DNA from 2 places in the Photobacterium kishitanii genome. Region 1 is predicted to be linked to the other one. Evidence: predicted binding sites of a transcription regulator. Region 1 holds the regulator's gene; the other holds the start of a gene.
The links. Region 1 encodes PurR, which represses purine synthesis genes. Its sites were predicted from a motif close to TNANGNAAACGTTTNCNTNA; they were not measured.
Positions count from the first base shown of each region.

Region 2: the regulator PurR is predicted to act here: its motif matches at 6,204-6,223, upstream of metK (methionine adenosyltransferase).

Region 1 covers NZ_LN794352.1:1,421,891-1,430,043, reverse strand. Annotated here, with positions in the region: gene hutW (heme anaerobic degradation radical SAM methyltransferase ChuW/HutW) at 1-468, opposite strand, end outside; gene PPBDW_RS06820 (energy transducer TonB) at 877-1,665, shown strand; gene PPBDW_RS06815 (MotA/TolQ/ExbB proton channel family protein) at 1,668-2,369, shown strand; gene PPBDW_RS06810 (ExbD/TolR family protein) at 2,366-2,785, shown strand; gene PPBDW_RS06805 (heme/hemin ABC transporter substrate-binding protein) at 2,785-3,702, shown strand; gene PPBDW_RS06800 (FecCD family ABC transporter permease) at 3,721-4,758, shown strand; gene PPBDW_RS06795 (heme ABC transporter ATP-binding protein) at 4,755-5,552, shown strand; gene purR (HTH-type transcriptional repressor PurR) at 5,939-6,943, shown strand; gene PPBDW_RS06785 (TfoX/Sxy family DNA transformation protein) at 7,316-7,903, shown strand.
Region 2 covers NZ_LN794352.1:500,020-508,172, forward strand. Annotated here, with positions in the region: gene PPBDW_RS02600 (PilT/PilU family type 4a pilus ATPase) at 1-639, shown strand, start outside; gene ruvX (Holliday junction resolvase RuvX) at 999-1,430, opposite strand; gene PPBDW_RS02610 (YqgE/AlgH family protein) at 1,427-1,990, opposite strand; gene gshB (glutathione synthase) at 2,111-3,061, opposite strand; gene rsmE (16S rRNA (uracil(1498)-N(3))-methyltransferase) at 3,079-3,810, opposite strand; gene PPBDW_RS02625 (SprT family zinc-dependent metalloprotease) at 4,137-4,628, opposite strand; gene metK (methionine adenosyltransferase) at 4,782-5,936, opposite strand; gene tkt (transketolase) at 6,329-8,153, shown strand, end outside.

The DNA.
Region 1 (8,153 bases):
AATCATGGTACCAAGTTGCTTAATTTGCGCTGCAGTTAAGTCTGTCGGTGTACCACCACCAATATACACAGCTTGAAAAGGGGCTGCTTGGGTCCAGGGTTGAGCCGCTTTATATTTAAGCTCAACCATTAATGCCGCAAAATAATCATCAATTAGACGCTGGCTCGATGCATATTCAAAAAAACTGCAATAGGTGCAACGTACTCGACAAAATGGAATATGAACATATAAACACCGCTTATTTAAAGGTGGCGTCGTAAGTTGCAATACTTGCTTCGCTAATGGCTGTATTTGCTCACTCGCAATTGGAGCATGACCACTGCCACCAGCATGTGCTGATAATTTACGTCGAAAACCAAACCGCAATGGATCTGGCGTATTTTCACCAAGAATATCGCTTTCAAAAACAGACGTATCCAATATAGCGGGTACATTAACGGGCAATATTAATTGTTCGGCATTTATCATCTTAAATGGCTATGTTCACTAGCCCCTCTTAAGTAACTTGTAATTAAGTATTTCGATCAGGTTGGCGGCAAATCGATACTAACCACATTATTTATGATTGTTTGCTGTCACTTTCTAAACTTTTTATCACAAAACATCAGCGTAAAAGTGGTACATCGCCACTTCTATCAATGATTATAAATGTCATTTAACAGCATGATATTTTGCATTGAATAATATTGCAAATGATAATTGATATTATTCGCATTTCGTGGATAATGAGTAAAAAAAGCTATCGTGACAAAAACAAAGTCATTAACCACATGAAATTATTAACAAAACAAACAACAAGCAACGGAGGCGTTATTTTGCATCAACTTTCAATCACTACTGACAACGTTCTTTGCTGCTTAGTTTTAGGTAAGCATAGTGAATACTAAACGTTACGTAGCCGCTGGAGCGGTATCACTATTGGTGCACAGTATGTTTCTTGCTGCTATGCCAACAAAAGATCCAATAACACTCACTATGGGGACAGATACCCCACGGGTTAGTTTAACATTTGCAGCCATACCACCAGCGGTAGTTGACACCCCTCCGCCAACAGCAAAACCCACGATGCCTACAGTGTCAACACCGGTAAAGACCCCTGTTGTCTCTACAATGAAACGCTTAGCAAAAACCAATACCACCCATAAAGTCGTCACTAAAAAAGCACCAACACCACCGAAAAAAATAACGAAAACCGCGAAATCAACAGCAACAGTCACCAAGAAAAAACACGTTACACCGAAGAAAACGAAAACCCAACAATCACAACCTATAGCTAACAAAATAACGCATAAAGAAAAAAAACCATTAAAAGCGACAAAAACCATTACTAATCAATTAAATAAAAAAACATTAGCAACGACTTCTACTGCCGGAGCGCAAACGTTGCAATTAGTATCGAAACCGACTTTTGCAACTCGCCCAGGCGCGGTTAATTACCCTAAATTAGCCAAGCGCCGAGGTATAGAAGGCCAAGTGCTGATTGAAGTTTGGATTGGTACTGAAGGACAACAGTTAAAACAAAAACTGATCAAATCATCTGGTGCCCATATTCTGGATAAAGCGGCTCTCACCGCGATCAAGAAGTGGCACTTTTCTGCTCACATTGTTAACGGTAAGGCGATTGCCCACCGAGTACAAATCCCTGTACGTTTTAAATTGGATTAAACATGACTGTTATTGACAACCTCACTCAACAATTTGGCCTTATGACATGGCCACTGCTCGCCTGCTCTGCACTAACGGTCATGATTTTAGTCGAGCGTTTAATACAGGTTCTGTTATGTACTGGCGTTGGAAAAACCAAGGTCACGGCATTACTTGAACAGCAGAATAGGCATGATGATCGTGCGCTTGATCAATTAGCAGAACAACTCAAGCACCAACGACCATTATTATGTAAAGGCATTGCCATGCTGATCTCTCATCGCCATTTCACAAAACCTTTACGAGAAGATGCCGCAGGTATTTGGTTGCTTCAGAAACGTCAGCAATTACGCTCAGGATTACGATTACTCAGCTTAATTGGTGTTATTAGTCCTTTACTTGGCCTACTTGGAACCGTACTTGGTTTAATTGAAATGTTTAAAGGCATTGCACTGTCTACTGGTTCTGTTACACCCAGTGATCTTGCTGATGGCCTAGGTTTAGCAATGCGCACTACTGCTGCTGGACTGATTATTGCGCTGCCAGCCATTACTGGCTCACAATTATTAGGGCTATGGGCAGATAGCATCATGGCAAAACTTGAACACAGTTTAAATCGCTGCAATTTATGGCTGGAAGGAATGAATCTTGATGCGGGTAATGGCCCAGTGAAACCGTGTGATACCTGTGAGGAAAATCCCGCTTACAACGGTACCTCAGCATGATAAGCATTAATAATAGTCATCAGAATAGTGATGAATTAAACCCAGATTTAACGCCGTTATTAGATATTATTTTTATTGTGATGGTGTTTTTATTACTTACCGCGACCGTAAAAATTAAAGCGTTAGATGTGGAACTGCCACAAACCGCCACCAAGATATTACAAACAACCAAGGCCGATCCGATTACGATAAATCTCGTTGCAAATGAACCTTATTGGGCATTACAAGGCCAATCAGTTAGCACTTGGGATAGCTTTAATCAGCAGTTATTAACAGAAGTAAAAACGCACCCCAATAAACCCGTTGTGATTGGTGCTGATAAAAAAGCCTCAGTAGAACAAATGCTCAAACTATTAGCTTTCCTACAAAAAAATGACATTAAAGCCACTCAACTATTAATGGAAGATCAACAATAATGGACCGTCAAAACTCTCTTTTAATCACACCTTCTTGGCGTCAAATTTCTCGAAAAGTACTCTTTACAGCAACCCTATTAATGACAGCTTCAAGTGTATTATCACCAATGGCACATGCTCAAGCTACTCCAGACTCGTCTCGTATCATTAGTGCTGGCGCTGCAATTACTGAGATTATTAACGCCTTAGGTGCTAAGCAACAATTGATAGCAGTGGATGTCACCAGTAAAACATTGGTTGCTGATGCGATCCCTAAAGTGGGCTATCACCGTCAACTTTCAGCGGAGAGTTTGATTGCGTTAGCACCAACAAGAATCATTGGCTCAGATGAAATGGGTCCACCAAAGACATTAACCTTGCTAAAACAATCAGGGATTGAGGTTGATATTGTTAATGGTGGTGAAACTGTCAATGATTTATTCCATCGCATCGATCAAGTAGCAACCTTAACTCAGCATCAACAACAAGCGCAGCAGCTTAAGCAACAAATCACAACCACCGTCGACAATATTAAGCAACACAACTTACACCAAACACAACCCAAGAAAGTGTTGTTCTTAATGATTCACGATGGTCGCCCAATCAGTGTTGCGGGTAAAAACACTACCGCAGACAGTATTATTACTTTAGCGGGTGCGATTAACCCTGCAGCAACCGTAGTGACAAATTACAAACCGGTATCGACTGAAGCTATTCTACAGATGCAACCCGACATTATTTTATTGAGTAGTCGCACTACAGCATCGATTAAAAATATGGCACAGCTAGTGAAAAAGATGCCGGTGTTAGCGGCGACCCCTGCTGCGAAAAATAATGCTATTGCTGTCATTGACGGTACCGCATTAATTGGTGGTTTAGGTATTCACAGTATTAATGAAGCCATGCGCCTCAATCGCGTTTTTTACCCACAGTCGTAATCTGAGATAAATGTCACCATGAATGTCACTCGTATTTCCCCGCCTGTCATTTACGCGATCAGTATGGGCTCGCTGTTATTTGCGCTACTAAGCTCAATTGCGATTGGTCCAATGGACATTAGCTATAAAGACAGCTTTATTGCCCTATTACCTGGCGAGCACCAACTCGCCGCCCACGTTGATTTAGTGATTCACCAGATACGCTTACCACGGACACTATTATGCATTGCTATTGGTGCAATATTGGCTATTTGTGGTGCGGTCCTACAAGGACTATTTCGTAACCCTCTTGCCGATCCAGGTATTATTGGTATTTCTGGCGGCGCAGGACTTGGGGCTGCTTTTGCGATCATTTTATTTGCACCATTGATGGCTCAATACCCATTATTAATGAATATTGGCGCAGTACCCTTTTTTGCCTTTTTAGGCGGGGCCATCAGTACCTATTTGGTCTATCACCTTGGCACCGATAAAAACGGGACTTCTGTGGTCGTCATGTTACTGGCTGGTGTTGCGATTGGGGCAATTTCAGGTGCAGGATTAGGATTACTGAATTATATTGCGGATGACCAAGCCCTACGTGATTTTTCTTTATGGTCAATGGGATCTCTCGCAGGCGCAACTTGGCCTAATATTGGCTTAGCTTTTATGAGTCTGATAGTGATTTATTATTATTGTTACCGCCAAGCCAATGCACTCAATGCGTTTTTATTGGGCGAAGCTGAAGCTCGTCATATGGGCGTTAATGTTCAACACCTCAAACGCAGTTTAATTATTGTGTGTGCCGCAGGTGTAGGGATCACGGTGGCGATTACAGGCCCGATTGGCTTTATAGGGCTGGTGATCCCTCATTTAGGTCGTATGATTTCAGGGCCAAACCATAGAACATTATTACCAATTTCCGCTATTTTAGGCGCTTTAATACTGCTCGTCGCAGATATGATCGCTCGTAGTGCCTTTGCACCACAAGAACTTCCGGTGGGTATTATTACTGCTATCTTAGGCGCACCATTTTTCATCTATTTACTTAATAAGCAAAAAGGCAGAATCGCATGACGGCGACATTCTCACACTCGACGGCGATTACAGCACGCAACTTACAGCTCACATTAGCCGATAAAGTATTATTAGATAACTTCAGTATTGATATTAAAGCGGGTGAAGTCACTGCGCTTTTAGGCCCTAATGGAGCAGGTAAAAGTACCCTTCTCAAAATATTATGTGGTGAAATGACCCCTGAAAGCGGTGATGTGGCATTTTTCGATCGTGATATTAATGAGTGGCAACGCGCAGAACTAGCACGCCATTTAGGTATATTACCGCAACATAGCTCACTCTCTTTTGCTTTTACATGTAAAGAAGTGGTCGAGCTTGGCACCATGCCTCTTTGCTTATCACGTCAGGAAATAGATCATATAACCACCCAAACTATGCACAACACTGATGTTATTCATCTCTCTCAACGCTTATATCCAACCTTATCCGGCGGAGAAAAACAGCGGATCCATTTCGCGCGAGTATTAACGCAACTAAGCCAAGCTAATAACAAGTGTATCTTAATGTTAGATGAACCAACCTCAGCACTGGATTTAGCCCATCAACATAAAACGCTGCAAGCCGCACAGGCAATGGCTGCACAAGGTGCTGCGGTGATCGTAGTATTACATGATCTCAATTTAGCGGCGCAGTACGCTCAAAGAATGGTAATTATTCAACACGGGAAAATTCAAGCGGATGGTTCACCATGGCAAGCATTAGATCCAGCAGTGATTAATGCCGTCTATGGCTGGCAAGTTTCCGTTCACTCCCACCCTATTCATGGTTACCCTTACCTATTATCATCGTGTTAAAAAACAGCATCATTAATGAATCCATCAAGTAAATTTCAGTAACACGACGATAAATTTGCTGAAATTTACGTTTTTTTGTTGATAGCATCAAATAATTTAATCCAAAACAATAGAATCGTTGCACTACGCTCAACACTCAGTAAAATGTGAACGCAAGCGATTACACTTGAAAAATATGCAATAATTATAAAGCCGCAAAATAAATGCGGATTTTGGCGTTGAATACAATTAAAGTCTGTAATAGGCACTGAATCGGTGTCAAATTGAATAATTAACGAGATGCTTTACATAAGTAAGATGGATTTTATTAATCTCAGTGATTACTCAATTTGATACCACACTATTAGCTAGAAACGCCTCTAGCGCTCATTATTAGAAGAATAAATATGGCAACCATTAAAGATGTTGCACGTATGGCTGGGGTTTCAACCACAACAGTTTCACACGTGATCAATAAAACGCGCTTTGTAGCAGAAGCAACACAGAAAAAAGTACTTGCGGCAGTTGAAGACCTTAACTATGCACCAAGTGCTGTTGCGCGTAGTCTAAAATGTAATACCACCCGTACTATTGGCATGCTAGTAACAAAGTCGACCAACCCTTTTTTTGCTGAAGTTGTACATGGTGTTGAAGAGTATTGCTATCGTGAAGGCTACACCCTAATTTTATGTAATACCGAAGGGAATCTTTCTAAGCAACGCGATTACTTACGCATGCTTGCAGAAAAACGTGTCGATGGCTTATTAGTGATGTGTTCTGATCTTGACCAAAAATTATTGGATCTTCTTGAGCGCCAAAAAGACTTACCAATGGTGATTATGGATTGGGGCCCAGAGAGTCCACATACCGATAAAATTCAAGATAATGCAGAACAAGGTGGCTATATAGCGACCAAATACTTTATCGATCATGGTCATACTCTCATTGGTTGCTTATCTGGCCACAATGACAAGTCTACTTGTCGTGAGCGCCTAAAAGGCTTTAATAAAGCAATGGCAGAAGCAAACTTAGCGGTTAACGAAGACTGGATCCTTGAAGGTGACTTTGAGTGTGATTCAGCAGTAAAAGCCGCTGAGAAATATATTGCAATGACTGAACGCCCAACGGCTATTTTTTGCTTTAATGACATTATGGCAATGGCACTTATTAGTACGTTTGAACAAGCAGGATTACGTGTACCTGGTGATATTTCAATCATCGGTTATGACAACATTGATCTAGCACCTTACTTTGCGCCACCACTAACGACTATCCATCAACCAAAACGTCGTTTAGGCAAAACAGCTATTAAGATTTTAATGGAGCGCATGAAAGATAAAGATCACGAACGTCAAATTTTTGAAATGGCGCCGGCTATCGTCGAACGAAAATCTGTAAAAGATTTACGCTAATACCGTCAATTATTGATCAAGCCAATATTTATATTGGCTTTTTCACTCTATATAATAACTACTATTCTCACCGCTTTTAAAACGACCATTCCAACCAAAAAATACGAGCAATGTCACATATTCACCAGCTTTCGTTAATATTCAAACTTACCTTGTTCAAAGATCGAATATAATGATTCGTGTAAATACATATAATAGTAAGCAAAAGACTTACAGGCTATAAATAAACTTTCGATACTGATTATTTTATTTATAGAGGAATGCATGGATGATTTAAAGTAGTTAAATTTTCATGTAAATAGCTTTAATAATAAAGTAAATTTACGACTACTTTAATGTTAGCTGACACTCATTTATTCATCGAGTAGAAGTATGGACAAAGCAATATTAAAAAACTCATTAAAACTATTAGATCATTTAGGTAATGTAAAATCACGCTCAATGTTTGGTGGCTTTGGTATTTTCGCAGGCGAAGCAATGTTCGCACTAGTGGTTAATAATAAACTCCATCTACGAGCAAATTCAAAAACAGAAGAGGAATTTAAACAAGCGGGTTTAGAACCTTATATATATAAAAAACGTGGTTTCCCTGTAACAACGAAACACTATGCCATTCTTGATGAGTGGTGGGAACACCCTGAAAAAATAGTAGAACAAGCTAAATATTCACTTAAAGCAGCACAAGAAGACAAAAAAGCCAAAGAATGTTGTACTCCAGATAGAATTAAAGATTTACCTAATTTACGACTTTCAAATGAAAGAATGCTCAAGAAAATAGGTATTAAAACTATTGAACAGTTACATAATATTGGTGCACTCGAAGCTTATAAAGCGTTACAAAAAACACAAGAAACGACTTTAAGTATAGAGTTATTATGGGCACTAGAAGGTGCCATACATGGCCAACATTGGTCAGTAATACCTGAAAGCAGACGCAATGAACTGCTAGCAAAACTATAATAAATATATCCGTCAACTGGCTAAGTGACACTTAAGAATAAAGAGGCCTTGTGCCTCTTTAATTTATTCTAGAGCTGAATTTGTATTCGCCTACTAGCATTGTCATCTAAATTTAATCTTAATAAAATTGCATAATATTACTTATTTAAATATGCGTATTAATAAATAATCTAAATACCACAATAAAACATAATTTTTTATTTCTTAAATGTCAGTTCTATATCACTTACCTAAAACGTATCTTTAACGT
Region 2 (8,153 bases), 920 kb from region 1:
GTTGAAGATCCGATTGAGTTTGTTCATAAACATGACAAATGCATTATCACCCAGCGTGAAGTTGGGCTTGATACTGCCAGTTATGAAGTGGCATTAAAAAATTCATTACGCCAAGCACCAGACATGATTGTGATCGGTGAAATTCGTACATCTGAAACGATGGAATACGCGATGAATTTTGCTGAAACAGGACATTTATGCATAGCAACCTTGCATGCTAATAATGCTAATCAGGCATTAGAGCGTATTTTGCATTTAGTCCCCAAAGATCGCCGTGAGCAATTTTTGTTTGATTTATCACTGAATCTTAAATGTATTTTGGCGCAGCAGTTGGTTGCCGATGCTAATGGTATCGGCCGTCATGGAGTCTATGAATTATTGCTTAATACGCCGCGAGTTGCTGATCTTATTCGACGTGGCGATCTGCATGAAATTAAAGATGTGATGGCAAAATCGGCACAGGCGGGAATGATAACTTTTGATCAATCACTGTATGCGTTATTTAGTGAAGGTAAAATCAGAGAGCAAGATGCGCTTCATCATGCCGACTCTGCTAATGACTTACGATTGATGATCAAGGTCGGTGATCCAGCGGCTAAACCATTAAATAGTTTAGCGGGTGTAACGTTAGATAAATAATAAAGACCATGATGATCCTTTTGCAAAAGGATCATCATAGTAAAATTGCCAATCATTAATGCTAATTAATAATAATATTGTAACTGATTGGTTTTTTAGGTTTTTTATTTTTAAGGGAATAAACAAAATTAGAAGGGTGAGTTTTTGGGTTTAAATGATCCAAAAGCTGTACAAGCTGATCAAGAGAGAGATAATGCGGCTTGATAACAAGACGAAACGCTTACAGAAAAGTAGCGTCAGCTTTATGATGATCTTATGATTGAAAGCTGTACAGCAAAAAAAAAGACAAGCTTCCAGCGGGAGCTTGTCTTTTTTATTATTGTTTTTTAGTTGCGGTGGTGATGGAAAAAAGTTGTTTATTAAGCGCCGTATTGACGTTCAAACCAGCTTTCTAAAATCACTACCGCAGATTGTGAATCAATATTACCTTTACTTAATGAGCGATAACCACCACGTTCAAATAAGTCAGCTTTGGCTTCAACAGTACTTAAACGTTCATCGTGTAATTCGACTGCATAACCAAATCGACCATGAATACGGTTAGCAAATTTTTTGGCACGTGGCGCTATGGTTTCTAGCTCTTTGCCTTCGAGATCTAATGGTAAGCCGACGACGATTAAATCTGGCTGCCACTCTTTAAGGATTTTTTCAATATCATCCCAATTAGGAATGCCATCTTTGGCTTTTAAAGCAGCCAGCGGACTGGCTGTGCCTGTGAGTTCTTGGCCGATAGCAACACCAATACTTTTGGTGCCGTAATCAAAGCTTAATACGCTGCGAGATTGACTCATGCATGACCTATATCTGAAGACAGATTCGCGGGGCTAATACCCAATATTGCCATGGCTTGTTGCCAGCGCTGATCTATCGGAGTGGAAAAAATTATGTTGCTATCAGCTTCAATAGTGAGCCAATTATTATTGGCTAATTCTTGCTCCAGTTGACCCACATCCCAACCTGCATAACCGAGCGCGACAATAAATTGTTGTGGCGCTTGCTGAGTGCCGAGTTGGGCTAAAATATCTAAGGATGTGGTGACAGCAAGTTGAGGAGTGATAGTAATACTAGAGTTATAATCAGCTTGAATAGTGTGTAATACAAAGCCGCGATCTTCGGCCACTGGACCACCATTGAGAACCGGATATTCAATACTCAAAGGGTCAATTAAAGGCTGTGTGCGTTCGATCTCAATTTGCTCAAGCATATCGGCAATTGAGATTTCAATTGGTTGATTAATGATAATGCCCATTGCACCTTCATCATTATGCTCACAAAGATAAATCACACTGCGTTTGAAATTTGGATCTTGCATAGTGGGCATCGCCACTAAAAAGTGATTAGTCAGATTCATTTACAACACCATTAAATACACGTCAGCACCGATGATGGTGTTGATAGTAAAAAGCAGCGATAAAATATAATCGCTGCGTTCTTGGTTTGATTATGGCTGATGTTTAGCGCTTAGGTGATCTTAGTTAGCGTTAATACGGCGCTCAATCGCATCCATTAATTTACCCGTGATTGAAATATCAAACGCGGCTTCAATTTCACAAATACAAGTTGGGCTAGTAACGTTAATTTCAGTTAGCTTGTCGCCAATCACATCAAGACCTACAAAGATTAAGCCTTTCTCTTTTAAAATAGGCGCTACTGTTTCGGCAATTTTACGATCGGTGTCGCTAATTGGGCGTGCTTCACCACGACCGCCTGCAGCAAGGTTACCGCGCGTTTCACCTTTAGCTGGAATACGTGCTAGGCAGTATGGCATTGGTTCGCCGTCAACCACTAAAATACGCTTATCACCGTTACTGATATCAGGCACGAAAGTTTGTGCCATGCAGTAGTTTTCACCCATTGCTGTTAGTGTCTCAATGATCACTGATACGTTAGGATCATTTTTCATCACTCGGAAGATCGATGAGCCACCCATACCATCAAGTGGTTTTAAGATCACATCACCGTGCTGTTGGTGGAAAGCTTTCAGTTTGTCAGCACGACGAGTAACAAGCGTGGTTGGCGTTAGTTCTGGAAACCATGCCGTAAATAATTTTTCATTACAATCACGTAGGCTTTGCGGTTTATTAACGATTAAGGCACCGTTATCTTCTGCACGCTCAAGAATGTAAGTTGCATAAATGTATTCAGTATCAAAAGGAGGATCTTTACGCATTAATACCGCATCAAGATCCGCCAGCGGGATCTCTTGTTCATTATGGAATTCAAACCAGTCGTTTGGATCTTTTTTTACAGTTACAGTGCGAGTACGTGCAATCGCGACACCTTGCTCTAAAGAAAGATCACTCATTTCCATGTAGTGTAATTCCCAACCACGACGTTGTGCTTCCATCATCATGGCAAAGGTCGAATCTTTTTTGATATTGATAGACTCGATAGGGTCCATCACTATACCTAGCTTGATCATTGTTTTCTCCTGATTACTTAGCCTAGATCACCAAAGCGAACTTGTAGTGCGGTAATGGCTGTCATTGCGGTAGTCTCAGTGCGTAATACACGTGGGCCTAATAAAATTTCGTCAAATTTATATTGCTCAGTCATACTGATTTCTTCAGCAGATAAGCCACCTTCTGGACCGATCAATAACCGTACTTTAGTTACTGGGGTCGGAAGGGTGTTAATTGAATAATGTGCTCGAGGGTGTAAATTTAGTTTTAGACCGTCATATTCTTCAGCACACCATTGCTCTAGTTTCATTACTGGGCGAATAGTTGGTACAACATTACGGCCACATTGTTCACAGGCTGCGATAGCTATTTTTTGCCACTGCTCAAGTTTCTTCTCAAATCGTTCTGCATTTAGTTTAACGCCGCAACGCTCTGAAATCAGAGGCGTAATAGTATTAACGCCAAGTTCAACTGATTTTTGAATCGTGAACTCCATTTTATCGCCACGTGAAATTACTTGGCCTAAGTGAATATCCAGTGGTGATTCAATACTATGTTCAACGCGCGCTTGAATCTCAACTTCAACACTTTTTTTGCTAGCGCTGCTAATCACAGCTGGGAACTCAGCATTACTGCCATCAAACAGTAATACTTGTTGCCCAACTTGCATTCGCATAACACGACCAACATGGTTAGCCGCATCGTCGCTAAGCATAACCATACCTTGGCTTGGTAAAGGTTGTGGATGGTAAATTCGTGGAATTCTCATGATGCGGTCATCTGCAGTAATGGTTGAGTAATACCAGATATTACCACGGTTAGCGGCAGATTGAGGGCAAAAGTTAATTACTGAAATAGAGTAAATAGATCAAAGTAAACAATAATGGTCATGTTTGATGATGACTATTATCATCTGCTAATACGAGGTTGATAAATTAGCTTTTTGAGATGCTGCGACAACGAAATAATTGTGGTTGTCTGGTTTAGCCACAGAGACTGCGGAAGGGGATTAGCTTACTGATAGTTATCTTTTGGGCATGTTAGTAGCGTTATTTGGTAACGGTTAATTGACGTTATTACTATGCTTCAACATTATTATTGAATGTCAGTCTTAAACTGTAATGGTTGTTTGCATTTACGGCAGTAATAACTAGCTTGGCCTCGTTTTACTTTATTATGGCGTCGAATTGTTAGTGGGTATTCACTACAAGGGCAAAGGTAAATATAGCGGGTGCCAGCGACTGAACTAACATTAAAGTTATGGGTGGTTTTAGGCGTTACATTAAATACTTCAGTCATGATTAGTTGCCATTCACGACCATGAGGGCGCACGCGACCAAATAATTTAAATACCACTAAATGGGCGACTTCATGGGCAACGACTTCATTAAGAAAGGCATCAGGATTTTCAGCCAGTAGTATTGGATTAAAACGTAATTCCCATTTTTGTAGATGGGCAGTACCAGCAATTTTGCCACGCTGATTAAAGTTGACGGTTGGTATTTGTAGTCGTTTGTTGAGGCGTTGATTGGCATGTTTGATACAGCACTCTACGTGAGTAAGCACTTGCTTTTGTAGCGGAGTCATAACTTGAAATATCCTAGATTAACGTGTTACAGAGCGGAGAATAAACACTGCTGACTATACACTGGAGGATAAATATTAACGATTATTTTATTTTAGGAATAAAAAAAGGGACGAATTATCGTCCCTTAGTTTTTGATAAACTTAAATTTATTATTATTTAAGTTTAGCGAAGTCGCGTAGTGCGTCTACTTTGTCAGTTTTTTCCCAAGGGAATTCATCACGACCAAAGTGACCATATGCAGCAGTCTTTTTATAGATAGGCTGCAGTAAGTTTAGCATTTCTTGTAGGCCGTATGGGCGTAGGTCGAAGTGCTGACGAACCGACTCAATAATAATTTCTGGGTGTACTTTCTCAGTACCAAACGTTTCAATCATGATAGATGTTGGATCAGCAACACCGATTGCGTATGAAAGTTGAATTTCACAACGGTCAGCCATACCAGCGGCAACGATATTTTTCGCTACGTAACGTGCTGCGTATGCTGCTGAACGGTCAACTTTTGATGGATCTTTACCTGAGAATGCACCGCCGCCGTGACGCGCTGCGCCGCCGTAGGTATCAACGATAATTTTACGGCCAGTTAGACCACAGTCACCCATTGGGCCACCAATAACAAAACGACCGGTTGGGTTGATAAAGAATTTAGTCTCTTTACGTAGCCACTCTTCTGGTAATACTGGCTTGATGATTTCTTCCATTACAGCTTCACGTAGATCTGCTGTTGAGATTGAATCACTGTGTTGAGTTGATAGCACAACTGCATCAATACCAACAATCTTACCTTGATCGTATTCAAACGTTACTTGAGATTTAGCATCAGGACGTAACCAAGGTAGGCTACCATTCTTACGTACAAGCGCTTGACGTTGAACAAGACGATGAGCATAAGTAATTGGTGCAGGCATCAATTCTTTAGTTTCGTTGGTTGCGTAGCCAAACATAATACCTTGGTCACCAGCACCCTGTTCTTTAGGGTCAGTTTTATCAACGCCTTGGTTGATGTCTGGTGATTGCTTACCAATGGTATTTAACACAGCACAAGAATTAGCATCAAAGCCCATATCAGAGTGAACATAACCAATTTCACGTACTGTCTCACGGGTGATTTCTTCGATATCAACCCAAGCTGATGTGGTTACTTCACCACCGACCATTACCATGCCAGTTTTTACGTAAGTTTCACAAGCAACACGCGCTTTCGGGTCTTGCTCTAGAATTGCATCCAAGACTGCATCTGAAATTTGGTCTGCAATTTTATCTGGATGTCCTTCCGATACCGACTCAGAAGTAAACAAGTGTTTAGCCATTGGTGATCTCACTTATATTCATAAATTTATTAGAACGGTAGCGGTAATACTGATACTACATTGCATTCCATACGTTTACATGTATGGAGCTACCTCCGTCTAGACGTCCATAATACCCCGACTAGTTATAAAATCAACAATGTAATATGTAAGGATTTAGTCAAAATCCCAACCTATTAAATACTAAGCTTTTTATTGTGACTATTTTAAATGTAAAAACTTAAATTAACATTGGTTGCATATTATTGAATAAATTAACTTTTTTAAAAACGAAAACGATTGCAGTTGGTGGTGCCTCTTTGAGACAATATTCAACCGAAATCAAGTGATCGCTAATAAATGGCGTCATTATTTATTCGTAAATTATTATTTTATGACTATTTGGAGCAGATATGTCTTCTAGTAATGCGGTGTCGCGTAAAGAACTAGCCAATGCAATTCGTGCACTTAGTATGGATGGTGTGCAACAAGCGAATTCAGGTCACCCTGGTGCACCAATGGGAATGGCAGATATTGCTGAAGTATTGTGGCGTGGTCATTTGAACCATAACCCCCATAACCCAAACTGGGTTGATCGTGATCGTTTTATTTTATCAAATGGTCATGGCTCAATGCTTATTTACTCTCTGCTTCATTTAACAGGTTATGATTTATCGATTGATGATCTTAAAAATTTCCGTCAATTACATTCAAAAACGCCAGGTCATCCGGAATATGGGTATGCTCCAGGCATTGAAACCACAACCGGCCCTCTCGGCCAAGGCATAACTAATGCAGTTGGTATGGCATTAGCTGAGAAATCGATGGCTGAGCAATTTAACCAGCCAGGTCATGATATTGTTGACCACTACACTTATGCTTTTATGGGTGATGGTTGCATGATGGAAGGTATCTCTCATGAAGCGTGTTCACTTGCTGGCACATTAGGCCTAGGTAAGTTAATTACTTTTTGGGATGACAACGGTATTTCTATTGATGGTGAAGTAGAAGGTTGGTTCTCCGACGATACTGCAAAACGTTTTGAAGCTTACGGTTGGCATGTCATTTCAACTGTTGATGGCCATGATGCTGAAGCGATTAATGCAGCGATTGAAGCGGCGAAAGCTGAAACAACCAAGCCAACTCTTATTTGTTGCCAAACCATCATCGGTTTTGGTGCACCTAATAAAGCCGGTTCGCATGATTGTCATGGTGCACCATTGGGTACGGAAGAAATAGCTGCAGCACGTGAGTTCTTAGGTTGGAACCATGGCCCATTTGAAATTCCAGCTAATATTGCTACTAATTGGGATGCAACAGCAGCGGGTAATGCTAAAGAAGCTGCATGGAATAAAAAGTTTGCCGCCTACAGCGCTGCTTTTCCTGAATTAGCCGCTGAATTTACCCGTCGTATGAATGGCGACTTACCTGTTAATTGGGAAGTTGCAACGTCGAACATTATTGCTGATTTACAAGCCAATCCTGCCAATATCGCCTCACGTAAAGCTTCACAAAATGCGTTAGAAGCTTATGGTCAATTACTGCCTGAATTTATGGGAGGCTCAGCCGATTTAGCACCCTCTAATTTAACCATGTGGTCTGGTTCTAAATCACTGACACCGACTGATGCTTCTGGTAACTATATTCATTACGGTGTGCGTGAGTTTGGTATGACAGCCATCATTAATGGTATTGCATTACATGGTGGTTTTGTTCCTTATGGTGCAACTTTCCTAATGTTTATGGAATACGCGCGTAATGCATTGCGGATGGCAGCATTAATGAAAGTGCAAAACATTCAGGTCTATACTCACGATTCAATTGGCTTAGGTGAAGATGGTCCAACTCACCAACCGGTTGAGCAAGTCGCATCACTGCGCTTAACACCAAATATGAGTACTTGGCGTCCTTGTGATCAGGTTGAATCTGCTGTGGCGTGGAAATATGCGATAGAGCGTAAAGATGGTCCGACAGCATTGATCTTCTCACGCCAAAATCTTGATCAGCAAGATCGTAATGCTGAGCAAGTCACTAATATCACTAAAGGTGGTTACATTCTTAAAGATTGTACTGCTGAGCCAGAGCTTATTCTTATTGCGACGGGATCTGAAGTTGGTATTGCTGCGCAAGCTTATGCAGAATTAACGGCTGCAGGTCGTCAAGTTCGTTTGGTTTCTATGCCTGCAACTGATTTATTTGATAAACAAGATGCTGCTTACCGTGAAAGTGTATTGCCAG